DNA from 2 places in the Kitasatospora sp. NPDC059722 genome. Region 2 is predicted to be linked to the other one. Evidence: predicted binding sites of a transcription regulator. Region 2 holds the regulator's gene; the other holds the start of a gene.
What was found. The regulator HspR, encoded in region 2, represses chaperone genes until heat shock. The targets are predictions, from matches to a motif close to TTGAGNNNNNNNNNCTCAA.
Positions count from the first base shown of each region.

Region 1: lon (endopeptidase La) is a predicted target of HspR. The motif match lies at 4,967-4,985, and genes of this name have one in related genera.

Region 1 covers NZ_JBHWGD010000114.1:10,880-19,312, forward strand. Annotated here, with positions in the region: gene ACFV4F_RS38015 (ROK family protein) at 1-147, opposite strand, end outside; gene ACFV4F_RS38020 (GtrA family protein) at 185-748, opposite strand; gene ACFV4F_RS38025 (hypothetical protein) at 785-2,224, opposite strand; gene lon (endopeptidase La) at 2,533-4,944, opposite strand; gene ACFV4F_RS38035 (rhomboid-like protein) at 5,090-5,899, opposite strand; gene ACFV4F_RS38040 (response regulator transcription factor) at 6,469-7,206, shown strand; gene ACFV4F_RS38045 (sensor histidine kinase) at 7,283-8,413, shown strand.
Region 2 covers NZ_JBHWGD010000056.1:6,930-15,362, reverse strand. Annotated here, with positions in the region: gene ACFV4F_RS29525 (LuxR C-terminal-related transcriptional regulator) at 260-1,324, shown strand; gene ACFV4F_RS29520 (LuxR family transcriptional regulator) at 1,314-2,354, shown strand; gene ACFV4F_RS29515 (hypothetical protein) at 2,347-2,598, shown strand; gene ACFV4F_RS29510 (hypothetical protein) at 2,606-3,232, opposite strand; gene ACFV4F_RS29505 (helix-turn-helix domain-containing protein) at 3,819-4,847, opposite strand; gene ACFV4F_RS29500 (heat shock protein transcriptional repressor HspR) at 5,054-5,569, opposite strand; gene dnaJ (molecular chaperone DnaJ) at 5,595-6,740, opposite strand; gene grpE (nucleotide exchange factor GrpE) at 6,932-7,555, opposite strand; gene dnaK (molecular chaperone DnaK) at 7,552-8,433, opposite strand, start outside.

The DNA.
Region 1 (8,433 bases), on a different contig from region 2:
CGCCGCCCGGGTGAGTCCGGTCTCCGCGGCCACTTCGGCGCGGGAGCGCGGGGCCCGTGCGATCACGCCGAGCACCAGCGCCAGGTTGGCCCGGCGCATGCCCTGCTGGCTGGCGGGTCCGCTCCGGACTCCGTCCGGCTCACGCATGTGCCCACCCCGCTCCCTGGCTGGCGGTCACCCGGCCTCACCGCGTCCCGGGCACCTCCCGGGACGTCTCGTGTGCAGCGTAACCGGGTTCGAGGGGCGGCTGCGTCCCGGTGGCGACGGGCTCGGCGAGGCGGGTGAACACCCAGCGCTGCATCGCCCAGAACCGGAAGAGCATCGCCACGAAGGTGCCGACGATCATGCCGCTGAGGAAGTCCGCGACCTCCTGGGCGAACGGGCCGACGTAGGGCTCGCGCAGGTCCAGGACGTACCGCGAGACCGCCAGCGGCACGTCGTTGACGGCGATCGCCACCGCGCTGACCAGGAAGAACAGCACCGCCTCGCGCCGCTGCCCCTGGGCCCGGAAGGCCCAGCGGCGGTTCAGCACGTAGGAGACGACGGTGGCGATCACGGTCGCGATGGTCAGCGCGACCACCGGCTTGTGCTCCAGGACGGTGAACTTCAGCTCGAAGTCGATCACCGTGGTGAGCGCGAAGCAGCCGCCGCCGACCAGCAGGAACTTCACCAGCCTGCGGTGGCGCACCAGGAACGGGCGCAGCCTCGCCGGCACCCGGGCCAGGACGCGCTGAGTGGGGGACGGCATCCTCGCAGTCTCGCACGCGGTCCGCCGTCCCCCTCGTCACTCGGCGGAAATCCTCAGGACGCCGGTGGTCGTGCCCTGGTAGACCACTCCGCCGGGGGCGATCGAGCCCACCATCTGGAGCGTGTCGAAGAGGAAGCCGGCCCCCAGGAACCGGGTGCGCCCGACGGCGCCGGTGGCCGGGTCGATCTCGGCGTAGTAATAGGGGTCGAGGACCGTCGTGGCGGTGCTGCCGGGGATCAGCGGCTTGCGCAGGACGGTGTGGATCAGCCCGTCGCCGGTGGAGAGCCGCGGGACGGCGGCGGAGCGCACGGTGGTGTCCCAGACCAGGTCGCAGCCGGAGCCGTCGGGCCGCACGTCGACCCGGCTGAAGCCGCCGCGGAAGTCGGCGGAGGCGGGCACGCTCGGCCCGGCCTCGGCGGGCAGCGCGGGGTACGGGTAGCCGTTGGTGCTGCTGATGAAGACGCTGTTCCCGGCGCCGATCGGGGAGTTCTCGCTGCCGCTGCCGCCGGCCCTGAGCACCGGCACCGAGCAGACCGGCGAGCCGTCGGAGGTGCGGTAGACCAGCAGGTGCACGGTCGGCGCGGCGTTGTCGACGATGGTCGTGTAGTCGGTGCCGGTGCGCGGGCCGAAGAAGGTCGGGGTGGAGCCGGTGCCCCAGCTGAGCTGGCCGGGCTTGCGGCCTGGCCCGCGGTCGTACGCCTGGCGCCCGGCGGTCCGCGGGGTGCCGTCGGCTCCGGCGGTGAGCAGGTAGGTGGCGTGGGTGGTGGCGACGAGGGTGCCGGCGGGGGCGGTGGAGATCGAGTTGGCGATCCGTTCCCCGGCGGGGAGGGCGAGGCCGCGGACGGCGCCGGTGCGCTCGTCCGCGGTGCCGACGACCCCGCCGCCGGTGGCGAACCAGACCCGGCCCTGCCAGTCCGGCGAGATGCCGACGACGGCGTCGCCGGCCGGGACGGCGCCGGCCAGCGGGAGGCGGCTGTCCACCGTGAGCTCCCAGTCGCCGTCGGCGCTGCGGTGGTGGCCGATCCGCAGCAGGTCGCCGTGGCCGTCGACGGCGACCAGGCGGTCCCGGTCGTCCAGGTAGGCGTACACGCCGCCGAGCAACGAGCCCTTGGCGAGCGGGAGTTCGGCGAGGGACTCGCCGTCGTCCGGGTCCAGCAGGTGGACGGTCGGGGTGCGCCCGAGGATCGTGGTGCAGAGCGCGACCGGGAAGCCGTCGTAGCCGACCAGCACGGTCGGGCAGGCGGACTGCAGGGCCGTGCGGTGCGAGGTGAGCGGGCCGGCCGGCGGCCCGGGCAGCCGGGTGGTGTCCGAGGAGCCGGTGTCGCCGTGCATGGTGGCGGTGCCGTCGGGGCCCGCGTACGGGTTGTGCGGCGGCAGCGGTCCGAACGGCGTGGCGGCACGGGCCGGGACCGCGAGGGCGAGCAGGGCCGCGGCCGCGAGGGCGGCGGCGACGCGGGAGGGCAGCGCGAAGCGCATGGAGGGTGTCCCATCGGGTGAGCGGGCAGGCGTGGGCGCATGGCGGTGCGGCCACCCGGTGGGGGTTCCCGGCGGGGGCGTCGGGTGGAACACCGCGCTCAACGGACGCGGTGACAGATCGCCGAGCACGCGCGGGCGAGGTCGACGTCCAGTCGACGGCTCAGGTGCGCGTGGCGATTCACCCGGCCAGCCTCCCTTACTGACGACCCGTCTCACAAGACCGTCTCACCCTGCGGGCAGGGGCCCGGGGGGGGGGGGGGGGGGGCGGGGCCCGCCGCCCCCCCCCCCCCGGGCCCTGGTCTCCTGCGTCAGGCGGCGGCGACGAGCACCTCGGCCGGCTCCAGGGCCAGCTTGAGCACCTCGCGGACGTCCGCCACCGGGTGCACGGTGAGCCGCTCCAGCACCTCGGCCGGGACGTCGTCCAGATCGGCCTCGTTGCGCTTGGGGATGATCACCGTGGTGATCCCGGCCCGGTCGGCGGCGAGCAGCTTCTGCTTCACCCCGCCGATCGGCAGCACCCGTCCGGTCAGCGACACCTCGCCCGTCATCGCCACGTCCGTGCGCACCTTGCGGCCGGAGAGCAGCGAGGCGAGCGCGGTGGTCATGGTGATGCCGGCGCTCGGCCCGTCCTTGGGGACGGCCCCGGCCGGGACGTGCAGGTGCACGCCGCGGTCACGCAGCGAGGTGACCGGCAGCTCCAGCTCGGCGCCGCGCGAGCGCAGGAAGGAGAGCGCGATGTGCGCGGACTCCTTCATGACGTCGCCCAGCTGCCCGGTCAGGGTCAGCCCGGTGCCGCCCGTCTCGGCGTCGGCGAGCGAGGCCTCGATGTAGAGGACGTCGCCGCCGGCGCCGGTGACCGCGAGGCCGGTCGCCACGCCGGGGACGGCGGTGCGCCGCTCGGCCGGCTCCTGGGCGGCCTCCGGCACGTGGTGCGGGCGGCCGATCAGGGCGCGCAGGTCGTCCGCGCCGATCACGGCGGGCAGCTCGCGCTCGCCGAGCTCGGCCTGCGCGGCGATCTTGCGCAGCACCCGGGCGATCGAGCGCTCCAGGTTCCGCACGCCGGCCTCCCGGGTGTACTCCCCGGCGAGCCTGCGCAGCGCCGCCTCCTCGACGCCGACCTGTCCGCTGCCGAGCCCGGCCCGCTCCAGCTGGCGCGGGAGCAGGTGGTCGCGGGCGATGACGACCTTCTCGTCCTCGGTGTAGCCGTCGAGCCGGACGAGCTCCATCCGGTCGAGCAGCGGCTCGGGGATGGCCTCCAGCACGTTGGCGGTGGCGAGGAAGACGACGTCGGAGAGGTCGAGCTCGACCTCCAGGTAGTGGTCCCTGAAGGTGTGGTTCTGCGCCGGGTCCAGCACCTCCAGCAGGGCGGCGGCCGGGTCCCCCCGGTAGTCGGAGCCGACCTTGTCGATCTCGTCGAGCAGGACGACCGGGTTCATCGAGCCGGCCTCCTTGATCGCCCGCACCAGGCGGCCGGGCAGCGCGCCGACGTAGGTGCGCCGGTGGCCGCGGATCTCGGCCTCGTCCCGGACGCCGCCGAGCGCGACCCGGACGAACGTGCGGCCCATCGCGCGGGCCACCGACTCCCCGAGCGAGGTCTTGCCGACGCCGGGCGGCCCGACCAGGGCCAGCACCGCGCCTCCCCGGCGGCCGCCGACCAGCCCGAGCCCCTGCTCGGAACGGCGCTTGCGCACCGCGAGGTACTCGACGATGCGGTCCTTCACGTCGCCGAGGCCGGCGTGGTCGGCGTCCAGCACCGCGCGGGCGCCGGTGATGTCGTACGCGTCCTCGGTGCGCTCGTTCCACGGCAGCTCCAGGACGGTGTCCAGCCAGGTGCGGATCCACGAGCCCTCGGGCGACTGGTCGGACGCGCGCTCCAGCTTGTCGACCTCCTTCAGCGCGGCCTCGCGGACGCCCGCGGGCAGGTCGGCCGCCTCGACGCGGGCACGGTAGTCGCCCTCCTCGTCGGCCGGGTCGCCGTTGAGCTCGGCCAGCTCCTTGCGGACGGCCTCCAGCTGGCGGCGGAGCAGGAACTCCTTCTGCTGCTTGGCCACGCCCTCCTCGACGTCCTTGCGGATCGTGTCGTTGACCTCCTCCTCGGCGAGGTGGTCGCGCAGTAGCGCCAGCGCGTACTCCAGGCGGGCGACCTGGTCGGCCTCCAGCAGCACCTTGAGCTTCTGCTCGGCGGTGGCGAAGGGCGCGTAGCCGATGTTGTCGGCGAGCTCGCCGACGCCCTCGATCCGGTCCACCCGGTCGACGATCTGCCAGGCGCCGCGCCTGCGCAGCCACTGGGTGGACAGCGCCTTGTACTCCTTGACCAGCTCGGCGGCCCGGCCGGCCACCGGCATGCCGACCGAGGACTCCCGGAACGGCGTGGTCTCGACCCAGAGGGCGGCGCCGGGGCCGGTGGTGCCGGCCCCGATCCGGACCCGCCGCACGGCGCGCACCAGCGCCGCCGGCTGCCCGATCGCGTGGGGGCCGTCGGCCAGCCGGCCGACCTGCTCGACGGCGGCCAGCGTGCCGACCGCCGCGTACGAGCCGTCCACCCGGGGGACCAGCAGGACCTGCGGCTTGTCGGCGCCGCCGGCCGCCGCGCGGGCGGCCTCCACCGCGGCGCGCACCTCGGTGTCCTTCAGGTCCAGCGGGACGACCATGCCCGGCAGGACGACCTCGTCGTCGAGCGGCAGCACGGGCAGGGTGAGCGGTGCGGACGTCGATGCCATGATCTCTCCCCAGTCAGCGAACTTGAGTCGACCTGACTAAGGCTTCGGGGGCGCCGGATGTTCCCCGAGCTTTGTTCGCCGTGAGCGAACGGAAAAGGGGTCCAGGCGGAGGCGGCGGGAAGGTCGTCAAAAACCCCCGAACGAGTTAACGGACGTCCAAGACCGGGGCGCCGCCGGCGGCCGCGGCCGGCCCGGGACCGGCCTCCGGAAGCTCCGCGCGCAGCGGGCGCGGCCCGCGCCGGGGGCCGTGGCGCAGCCAGCGCCACAGCGCCACGCCGGTCAGCACCGCCACCGGGTGGCCCACCGCGGTGACCAGGTCGTTCTCGGTGACGATCTGCTCGGCGATCAGCGCCGCCGCGCCGCCCAGCGCCAGCAGCCGCCCGCGCCAGGAGAGCAGCCCGGCGAGCGCGCCGAGACTGACCAGCACGCCGTAGCTGACCCCGATGTCCAGGTAGTCCATCGCCGCGGACTCCAGGTGCCCGGTCTCCACGGCGGTGATCACCACCGCCTGGGACAGCAGCGTGGCCGTCACGTGCCCGATCGCGAAGACCGCCGCCGCCCGCCGGGAACCGACCCGGCGCTCCAGCGGCGCGACGGTGAAGGCGAATCCCCAGAGGTACGGCATCCACACCGAGCCGGCCACCCAGAAACCACTGAGCAGCAGCGCCCGCAAAGGGTGGTGCAAAAGATTGTGGCCGTCCGAACTGGAGGCCTCCTGCAGCCGCAGGACGAGATCCGGATCCGCGAGTTCGGCAAAGGTCGTGGTGGCGCCCACCACGGCGAGATATCCGAGGGCGAAAGGGTTGCGCCGGGGCGTCGGCACCCGGGCCAGCAGCCACTCGGCCACCCCGGTGCGCAGCCCGAGCCGGAGCATCCCGTACGGCGGTCCGGCCCACGGCGGGCACGGCCCCGGGCGCGGTCCCGCCGGTCCGCCACCGCGCCGCAGTCCAGCCATGCCGCCTCCGCTCCACGCCCGCAGCAACCGGTCCCCGGCTCCCGCCCGGGGGAACCAACGTACCGGCGCGCGCCCGCAATCCCTCCCGCGGGGCGTTGTCGTGATCACGTTACGTCGAGGTTCTGAGAACCAGCTGAGAAAAGCCCGTGAAGACCGGGGAACCGGCCGACCGGCCGGATTCCGGCATTGGTCCAGACCTACTTCCGTTTGACCCGTCAGTAACGGCCCTGACCGGCGACTTGGCGTCAACTCGACTGCATACGTACCGTTACGCAGTGAAAAAACGCCGGGTAAGGTATCGGCCCGTGCCCACTCGTGAGTGGGTCCGAGAGCGGGCCGGAACCGGCCCAACGGGCCGGAAACGTCCGGTCCACCTGCCGGGAGGCAGCCGCTGTCCGTACGCTGCGAAGTGCGCGGGAGAAGCGGGTGGCCGACCTCCGCCCTCCGATCCGCGCACGCGACGGGACGGCGGACCCGGCACACAGTCCACGACGGAACAAGACTACGAAGCGGAGCCCCGCCATCCCCACAGGTGGCCGGCCCGCAGCCCTGGGGGCGGTGGCGTGACCGTGACAGAAATTCAGCAGGACAACAGCAACAGCGGCGGCACGGTGAGCAGCCAGCGCAGAGTGCTGGTGGTGGAGGACGAGCCCACGATCGCGGAGTCGATCGCGGCCCGGCTGGGCGCGGAGGGCTTCAAGGTCGCCGTGGCCCACGACGGCCCCGGCGCGGTCGACGGCTTCCACACCTGGCAGCCGGACCTGGTCGTCCTCGACATCATGCTGCCCGGATTCGACGGCCTCGAAGTGTGCCGCCGGATCCAGGCCCAGCGACCGGTGCCGGTGCTGATGCTGACCGCGCGCGACGACGAGACGGACCTGCTGGTCGGCCTCGGCGTCGGTGCCGACGACTACATGACCAAGCCCTTCTCCATGCGCGAACTGGCCGCCCGGGTCAACGTGCTGCTGCGCCGCGTCGAGCGCGCCCAGCAGGCCGCCCGCACGCCCGCGCTCGGCTCGCTGCGCTTCGGCGAGCTGGAGATCGACCACGTGCAGCGCCGGGTGCGGCTCGCCTCGGGCGACGTCCACCTGACGCCGACCGAGTTCGACCTGCTCGCCTGCCTGGCCGCCCAGCCGCGCGCCGTGCTCACCCGCGAGCAGCTGCTGGCCGAGGTGTGGGACTGGACCGACGCGTCCGGCACCCGCACCGTCGACAGCCACGTCAAGGCGCTGCGCCGGAAGATCGGCGCCAGCTGGATCCGCACCGTCCACGGTGTCGGCTACGCGCTGGAGGCCCCGCTCTCCTAGCGGCGCCTCGGGCATCGGGCCTCCGGGGGGCCCGTGTCCCGAACCGCCGTACCCATGCGGGGGACCACAGGGACCAATGACCTTTCCACAGCAACGCAACGGCGACGCCGCCGGCACCCGGTCGCAGACCCTCGCCGCCCGCGCCGCCCGCCGGGTCTGGGCCGACATCCGGCCGCTCGACCCCGTCCGGTCGATCAAGGGCAAGCTCGCGCTGCTCGTGATCGTCTCCGTCTTCCTCGCCAGCGGCATGGTCGTCGTGGCGATGAAGTCCGAGACGCAGATCCGCATCATCATGATCTTCTCGATGATCGCGTCGCTGCTCTTCATGCAGTTCCTCGCGCACGGGCTCACCGCCCCGCTGCGCGAGATGACCGCGGCCGCCCGCGCGATGGCCTCCGGCGACTACAGCCGCCGGGTCGAGGTGAGCTCGCGCGACGAGATCGGCGAGCTGGCCGCCACCTTCAACCAGATGGCCGCCGACCTGGAGGCCGCCGACCGCCACCGGCGCGAACTGGTCGCCAACGTCTCGCACGAGCTGCGCACGCCCATCGCCGCGCTGCGCGCCGTGCTGGAGAACGTGGTGGACGGCGTGGTGCAGCCCAACCCGGCGACCCTCGGAGCCGCCCTGGAGCAGACCGAGCGGCTCGGCCGCCTGGTCACCCACCTGCTCGACCTCTCCAAGATCGACGACGGCGTGGTCGACCTCGACGCCCGCCCCTTCGAAGTGCGCGAGTTCCTCGACGGCGTGCTGCGCGGCGTCACCGTGGACGGCGCGACGGCGGGCGGGGCCTTCTCCCGGCGCGGGGACGTCCGGCTCGCGCTGGAGGTCAGCCCGGCCGGCCTGACCGGCGTCGCGGACCCGGAACGCCTCCACCAGGTGGTCGCCAACCTGGTCGACAACGCCTGCAAGCACTCCCCGCCCGGCGGCACCGTGACGGTGCGCGCACGGCCCGACGGCGAGCCCGGCGGCCTGCTGCTGGAGGTCGAGGACGAAGGGCCCGGCATCCCGCCGGCCGACCGCAACCGGGTGTTCGAGCGGTTCAGCCGCAGCGGCACGGCCACCGCCCAGGGGCCGGGCTCCGACGGCGGCACCGGCCTCGGCCTGGCCATCGCCCGCTGGGCGGTGGACCTGCACGGCGGGCGGATCGCGGTCGCGGAGTCCCCGCGCGGCTGCCGGATCGAGGTCCGGCTGCCCGGCCCGCGCTGACCCGCGGCGGCCGGCCCGCA
Region 2 (8,433 bases):
CGGGACGCCATGTGTGGTGATGGCCCCCGGAACCGGAGCCGGCGAGGCGTTGCTGCTCCGCCTCGCCGGAAGCGCCTTGGCATGGCGTGGCAAGGCGGCCCCTGGGCGTCCGGTGTGCGACGGCACCCGGGCCCAGGGGTCCGCCCGCCGCCCGGTACCGTGACCGCCGGGCCCTCGCGGCCGGAGACGACGGAAACGACGGGGACGCGGGACACGGGGGCGGGCCCGTCCGAAAGGCGTCCGGCAGGGAGAGTTCGACGTGACGGCGGAACCGGCGGTCGCACCGGACCACGGCCAGTACGCGGGTGGCTTCACCGGCGGCGAGGGCTTCGCGGCCGACGCGGGCTTCGCGGGCACCGGGGGCCTCACCGGAGCGGGCGAGCCCGACGACGCGGCCCGCCGGCTCTACCTCTCGATCCTCGCCGAAGGCGGCCGGATCCCGTTCACCGGCGTCCACGAGACCGACCACGCCGCCATCCAACAGCTCGTCGACATCGGCCTGTTGATGCCCAACGCGATGGACGCCTGCTACACCGCCGTCAGCCCGCGCTCCGTCACCGACCGCCTCGGCGCCGAACTGCGCAGCGAGGCCACCCGGCTCCTGGTCCGCGCCGAGAACCTGCCCGGCGCCCTCGACGGCCTCACCCGCGCCTACGACGCGATGCCCCGCCCGCCCGGCCGGGCCGGCGGCGCCGTCTACGTCGAGGGCCACGTCCACATCCGCCAGCGGATCTCCCAGCTCGTCTCCGACTGCCGCGCCGAGGTCCTCACCGCCCAGCCCGGCCACCGGCCCGCCGACACGCTCCAGGTCGCCCGGCTCCAGGACGTCCAACTCCTGCAGCGCGGCTGCTCGCTGCGCACCATCTACCAGCCGGTCGCGTTCGCCGACCAGTCCGCCCTCGCCTACGCCGACGAGGTCACCCGGCACGGCTCGCTCATCCGCGTCCTCGACGAGCCCTTCCAGCGGCTCATCGTCTTCGACCGCACCGTCGCCGTGATCTCCGCCAGCGAGGACAACAGCACCGCCGCCTTCATCACCGACCCCGCCGCCATCACCTTCCTGGTCGGCGCGTTCGAGCGGGACTGGGCCCGCGCCGACACCACCGAGGCCGCCGCCGCCCTCGGCCACGGCCCCGCCCGCAGCACCCCCGACCGGGTCGGCCGCCTGCTCGCCCGCGGCCTCACCCAGCGCGCCGTCGCCACCCGCCTCGGCCTCAGCGAACGCACCGTCGCCGCCCACATCTCCCGCCTGCGCGACCGCTACGGCGCCCAGACCCTCTTCCAGCTCGGCTGGCTGATGCGAGGCTCCCGCGATGACCGATGAGCGAGCTCAGCGAGCTCACGTTTCAAAGGATGCGCATGGGCGAACGCCCCTGCCGAGCGGTGGGGGTACCTCCCGGCCGCCAAGGCCGGGGGAGAGGTGGGCGGATGAGCCGACAGCCGCCGAGCGGGCGCTCTACCTCACCGCGGTCCGCCACGGCGGACACCTGCGCCCCGACGACCTCGCCCCCGCGGACCGCCCCACCCTCGCGGTCCTCGTCGCCCGCGGCCTGCTCGCCCCGACGGCCACCGGCTACACGGCCGTCGACCCGCGCTCCGTCGGCGACCGCCTCGGCACCGAACTGCGCACCCGTGCCACCCGGTTGCTCGTCCACGCCGAACGGCTCCCGGCCGCCCTCGGCCCGCTCTCCCACGCCTACGACGCCGCACCCCGGGCGGCCTCCCCCACGGGCGAGGCCGCGTACGTCAAGGGCCAGGACGCCATCCGCCTGCGGCTCTCCCGGGTCCTGTCCGAGTGCGGCGAGGAAGTGCTCACCGCCCAGCCCGGCACCCGGCAGCCGGTCACCCTCGAACTCGCGCTCCACCAGGACGTCGCGCTGCTGACCAGCGGCCGCCGGATCCGGACGCTCTACCAGCCCGTCGTCCGCCGGCAGCCCCACGTGATCGCCTACGCGAAGGAGGTGACCCGGCACGGCTCGCTGGTCCGGGTCCTGAACGAGCCGTTCCAGCGGATGCTCGTCGTCGACCGGCGGACCGCCGTCGTCTCCGTCCACCCCGGCCACGACGTCGCCGCCTTCATCACCGAGCCCGCCGCCGTCGCCGCCCTGGTCGCCGTCTTCGAACGCGACTGGGCCAGGGCCGACGTCACCGACTGGTCGAGCGCCGCCCCCGGCCGCACCGCCGACCGGGTCACCACGCTGCTGAGCAAGGGCCTCACCCAGCGCGCCGTCGCCACCCGCCTCGGCCTCAGCGAACGCACCGTCGCCGGCCACCTCGCCCGCCTGCGCGAGCGCTACGGCGCCCGGACCCTCTTCCAACTCGGCTGGCAACTGAAGGGCGACGCCGATGGGTGACCCGACCCTGTCCGAAGCCCTCCCGGACGAGTCCGCCCGCGCGCTCTACCGCGCGATCCCGCGGGACGGCGGCCGCCTGCTGGCGCAGGGGCTCACGCAGCGGGCGATCGCGGGCCGCATGGGGTCGAGCGAGCGGACCGTGGCCGGTCACATCGCCCGGCTGCGTGAGCTGTACGACGCGGAGACGCTGTTCCAGCCGGGCCAGCAGATGCGGGGATCCCGGACGGGGGAGTCCGGTGGATGACCGCGGGTCAGCCGGTGGCGGCGCCCGACGGCCAGAAGCCGGCCCGGCCGGCCACGGGGGGCTGCTGACGGGGGACGTTGAACTGCTCGCCGGGGGCGGTCCAGAAGCCCTCGCGCAGCGACAGCGCCATGCCGGCCCAGTCGAGCGCCGTCTCCACGGTGTGGTTGAGCGCCTCCTGCGACCAGGTGTCGTCGAAGACCAGCGGCAGGACGGGGGCGACCTGCTCGATGGTGGCGATCAGCGGGTTGTGCGTGATGGCCTCGTCGACGAGGAGGACGATCGGCTTGCGCAGCGCGGAGGCCCAGCCCAGCTCCAGGCTCACCCCGGCCGACAGCGGGGCGCCGACGTAGGCGAACACCAGGTCCGCCGACTGCAGCGCCCGGAAGTCCGACGGAACCCGCGGCTCCGGCGCCCGCCCGGCGACGGTCCAGGCGTCGCTGTGGTGCGCGCTGTACACGGCGGCCCCGCTGCGGAGGAGCGTGGTGCGCAGCGTGGTCAGCCGCGTCCGGCTGGCGAGCGTCACCACGCTGTCCGCGGGCCCGGTCAGCCGCATCAGCGGTGCGGCCAGAAACACACGTGCACGCCGGCCTTCGGTGGCCTGGCTGTCGTGGTGACGCAGGTAGGGCTCGGTCATGTCGACTCCGGGGGAAGGCATTGGCACTCGGTTGCTCGCCGCCGACGCTTGGCTTGGAGATTGGAACGGGGGGAAATCGGACGGGTTTATCACTATTTCGACGCTTGTCCTGGCGCGACTGCCGAGAGGGAGGATCTTGGCAGCGTGGCGTGAGGACGTCAGTTGATCGTCCATCGAGCAGGGTCGGCAGTCCACCGATGCACGGTGGCATCCGTCTGCATGGCAGAGAGATGACACCCTCTTCCGCCTGGGCGCGACGGTGACAGTCAGATAGGGCGTGTGGCACGATCTGAGCGTTTGATTGTCTGCCGCCTGTTCATTCGACTGACAGGCCACTGAAGAGGATTGGGGTGTGCGCGTGTCTCGTCTGCGTCAGGTCGCCAAGACGGCTGCGGTAGCGATATCTGCGGGCGTCCTTACCGTGCTGGGCTTCGGACTGCTTGTCACCGGCCATGATGCCGATGGATCTGCCCATGTCAATCATGTCGGGCTTGGGGTCGATGTTAGTGCGACTTCGAATCAGGCGTCGGGTACCGCTTTGGACGGCGAGCACCAGTGGACATGACAGAATGAGACTGACGAATCGTTATGCGCTGCCGGAAGCGGCGGGGAGGCATGGCGATTCGTCGGTCTCTTGTGACGAACGCGCCAGCGCCCAACCGAGTTGGAACAGCGATTCGACGTTGTAGTCCTCCCGCATCTCGGCCAGATGGCGGGCGAGGGTGCGTTCGCTGATGCCGAGGCGGCGGGCGATGACTCTGTGGTTCGTGCCTTCGAGCAGGAGGTCGATGATGGTCTGGCGCATCCGTGACACGACCTGTTGCGGCACGGTTCGTCCACCGGTGAAGTCCAGTCCGCGGTTCCAGTTGCGCTCGAACACCTCGTGGACGAGGAAGTGGATGACGGCGGGGTCGTGGATGAAGGCCGCCAGATTGAGGTCCTCCGCGACCGGGATGACGGCCAGCTGCCGGTCCACGATGATCAGCCTGGTGTACGGCTCGTCGAGGGTGCGGAACCGCCCGCCGGCCTCGGTGATCTTCGCGACGTAGTCCCGGGTGGGGGCGTGGTACCTGGTGCTCGGATGGTAGATGGTCCGCACCGCAATACCGCGTTCGAGGTCGGCCAGGTCGTCGTCGAGCACGCGGGACAGAACGTCCGGCGGCCGCGGGCCGCCCGGCTGGGCCGCGAGTATCTCCTCTTTCGCAGTGGTCACGGCGTGGTTGATCCGTTGGCTGATCAGTGCCTTGCCGCGGACGTACTCGATAATTCCGCCGGACGGTTCCGGACGGTGAAACGCGTCCGCGAGACCCTGAAGGTCGCCGGGGACGGCTATCGCGCGGGACAGCAGCGCGAGTGCCTGGCGTTGCCAGAGGGCGCTCAGCCCGGTGGCGAGCTGTTGTGGATCGACCGCGACCAGAATCTGCGGATCATCCATGTCGGGAGTGAGGAGACCGATGTCCAACAGCTCGCTGAGGTGGCTGTAGTCGTGCTCCTCGATTTCACTGCGGGCTATCCGACCGTGCGCCCGGATTGCCGCGAGGTAGAGGTCGTGCGCTCCGGTGGAGAGAGTGCCCGGTGCACCGACACCCGGAATGGCGTCGTTCCTCCCGTTCATTCACGACTCCTTCTTGACGACCGAACCTGCCCTATGGCTGCACTCGAGCCCCATCGGTGATCCTAGATCCCGGCGCGGGATCCGGAACCGGGCATTGTTCCACCATTGCGGAGTGACGCTTCGATTGGCACCCTCTCACCACAAGTAAGCCGCCGGCACCCCCCGAACAGGAGGGAACCGGCGGCCGGGCTGGGTGTTCAGCCGAGTCAGCGCTTCGGGCGCCAGACGACCAGGGCGCTCGACTGGGGGGTCGGGGGCTGGTACGGGACGAGGTCGCGGCGGTAGGAGGCGTGGACGGCGGCTTCGCGCTGCTGGAGGGCGGTGGCGGCGCCCTCCAGGGAGTCCGCGAGTTCGGCGATGCGCGACTGGAGGGCGGTGACCTGGTTCTCCAGCTCGATGATCCGCTTGATGCCGGCCAGGTTGATGCCCTCGTCCTGCGAGAGCCGCTGGACCTCGCGCAGCTGCTGGATGTCGCGGGCCGAGTAGCGGCGGCCGCGGCCGGCGGTGCGGTCGGGGCAGACCAGGCCGAGGCGGTCGTACTGGCGCAGGGTCTGCGGGTGCAGGCCGGAGAGTTCGGCGGCCACCGAGATCACGTACACCGGGGTGTCCTCGGTGAGCACGTACTGGGGCGGGGCCGCGGCGCGCCGGGGGCGGCGGCCGTCGCCGGGCAGGCCTTCGCCGAGGCCCGGGCCGATCGGGCCAATCGGGCCGTCGGGGGTCATCGGGGTCATCGGGGACATCTGGTCGTCACGCTCCCTTCGCCGCCCGGAACAGGGCGGCTCGCGGGTCGTCGGAGGCGGTGGCCTCGCGGTACTGCTCCAGGGCGGACAGCGCGTCGCCGGTGACGTGCTGCGGCACCACGACCTCGACGGTGACGAGGAGGTCGCCGCGGGTGCCGTCCTTGCGGGTGGCGCCCTTGCCGCGGGCCCGCATGGTGAGGCCGTTGGCACTGCCCGGGGGCAGCTTGAGCTTCACGGCGGGGCCGCCGAGTGTGGGCACCTCGATGGTGCCGCCGAGCGCCGCCTCGGGGAAGGTGACCGGGACGGTCACGGTGAGGTTGTCGCCCTTGCGGCCGAAGACGGGGTGGGCGTCGACGTGCACGGTGACGTAGAGGTCGCCGGGCTGGCCGCCGCGTTCGCCCTGGGCGCCCTTGCCCTTGAGCCGGATGCGCTGGGCGTCCTGGACGCCGGCCGGGATGCGGACCTGCATGGTGCGGGCGGAGCTGGCCCGGCCGCTGCCGTGGCAGTCGGTGCAGGGGTCGTCGACGATCATGCCGCGGCCCTTGCAGTCCTTGCAGGGCTCGGAGAGCGCGAACGCGCCCTGGCCCCGGCTGACGGTGCCGGCGCCGACGCAGGTCGGGCAGACCCGCGGGGTGGTGCCGGACTTGGCGCCGGTGCCGTTGCAGACGCGGCAGGGGGCCTGGCTGGTCATCCGCAGCGGGACGGTCGCGCCGTCGACGGCCTCCTCGAAGGAGAGGGTGACCTCGGTCTCGACGTCGGCGCCGCGCCGGGGCTGGGCCTGTCGGCCGCCGCGGTTGAAGAGGCCGCCGAAGACGTCGCCGATGCCGCCGCTGCCGCCCTGGGTGCCGCTGAAGAGGTCGCCGAAGTCGAAGCTGTAGTTGCCGGTGCCGGGCCCGCCGGCGCGGAAGCCGCCGTTGGCGAAGAGGCTGCGGGCCTCGTCGTACTCCTTGCGGCGCTTCTCGTCGGACAGGACGTCGTACGCCTCGGAGATGTCCTTGAAGCGCTCCTCGGCCTTGGCGTCGCCCTTGTTGGCGTCCGGGTGGAACTCGCGCGCCAGCTTCCGGTAGGTCTTCTTGATCTCGGTGGCGGTGGCGTCCTTGGGCACGCCGAGGACCTTGTAATAGTCCTTCTCGACAAAGTCCTTGCCACTCATGGCTTGCGCCACCTCCCGATGTCCATCGTCACTGCCTTGTCAACAGCCCGCGGCACTGCGTTGTCAACAGCCCGGCCGCGCGGGCCTGTTGCCGACAGTGCGCTGCGGAGCCGATCGCCGTACTGACCGGCGTACGACTCCGCAGCGCACTGGTTCATCTGCTGGGACGGGCGTGCGCCCGTCACAGGTCGTCAGCTGTCCTTGCCACCGTCGGCCTTGTCCGACTTCTCGGACTTGGCGGTGTCGGTGTCCGGCCCGGCCGTGGTCTGGGTGCCCGGCTGGGGCTCCGCGACCGCGACCATCGCCGGGCGGATGATCCGCTCGCCGATCCGGTAGCCGGGCTGGAGGATCTGCACGCAGGTGTCCTCGGTGACGTCCGAGGAGTAGCTGTGCATCAGCGCCTCGTGCATGGTCGGGTCGAAGGGCTCGCCCTCCTTGCCGAACTGCTGGAGGCCGAGCTTGGCGACGACCGTCTCCAGGGAGTCGGCGACGGACTTGAAGCCGCCGGTGACCTCGCCGTGCTCGCGGGCGCGGCCGATGTCGTCCAGGACCGGGATCAGGGACTCCAGGATGTTGGAGACCGCGATCTCGCGGACCGTGAGCCGGTCGCGCTCGACCCGCTTGCGGTAGTTCTGGTACTCGGCCTGGAGGCGCTGGAGGTCCGCGGTGCGCTCGGTGGCCTCGCGCTTGGCGGCGGCCAGCTCGTCCGACGCGTCGCCGGAGCCGGCCGCGGCGGCCTCCTCGGCGGCCTTGATCACGGCCTCCTCGGCGGCGGAGTCGTCGCCGGGCTTGCCGCCCTGCGTCTTGTCCGTCATGCCGCGCCGCCCTTGGGCTTGTCGTGCTTCTCGTCGTCCACGATCTCGGCGTCGACGACGTCGTCGTCCTTGCCCTGGGCGGCGGAGTCCCCGGCGGCGGCACCGGCGGCGTCGGCGTTGGCGTAGAGGGCCTGGCCGAGCTTCTGCGCGGTGGTGGAGACCTTCTCCGAGGCCTCGCGGATCTTCGCGATGTCCTCGCCCTTCAGGGCCTCCTTGAGCTCGCCGATGGCGGTCTCGACCTCGGTCTTGACGTCGGCCGGGAGCTTGTCGGTGTTGTCCGCGATGAACTTCTCGGTCGAGTAGACGAGCTGCTCGGCGGAGTTGCGGGTCTCGACGGCCTCGCGGCGCTTGTGGTCGTCCTCGGCGTACTGCTCGGCCTCGCGGCGCATGCGGTCGACCTCGTCCTTCGGCAGCGAGGAGCCGCCGGTGACGGTCATCTTCTGCTCCTTGCCGGTGCCGAGGTCCTTGGCGGCGACGTGCATGATGCCGTTGGCGTCGATGTCGAAGGTGACCTCGATCTGCGGCAGGCCGCGCGGCGCCGGCGGGAGGCCGGTCAGCTCGAACATGCCGAGCTTCTTGTTGTACGCGGCGATCTCGCGCTCGCCCTGGTAGACCTGGATCTGCACGGACGGCTGGTTGTCCTCGGCCGTGGTGAAGATCTCGGAGCGCTTGGTCGGGATCGTGGTGTTGCGCTCGATCAGCTTGGTCATGATGCCGCCCTTGGTCTCGATGCCGAGGGACAGCGGGGTGACGTCGAGCAGCAGGACGTCCTTGACCTCGCCCTTGAGGACACCGGCCTGGAGCGAGGCGCCGATGGCGACGACCTCGTCCGGGTTGACGCCCTTGTTGGCGTCCTTGCCGCCGGTCAGCTCCTTGAC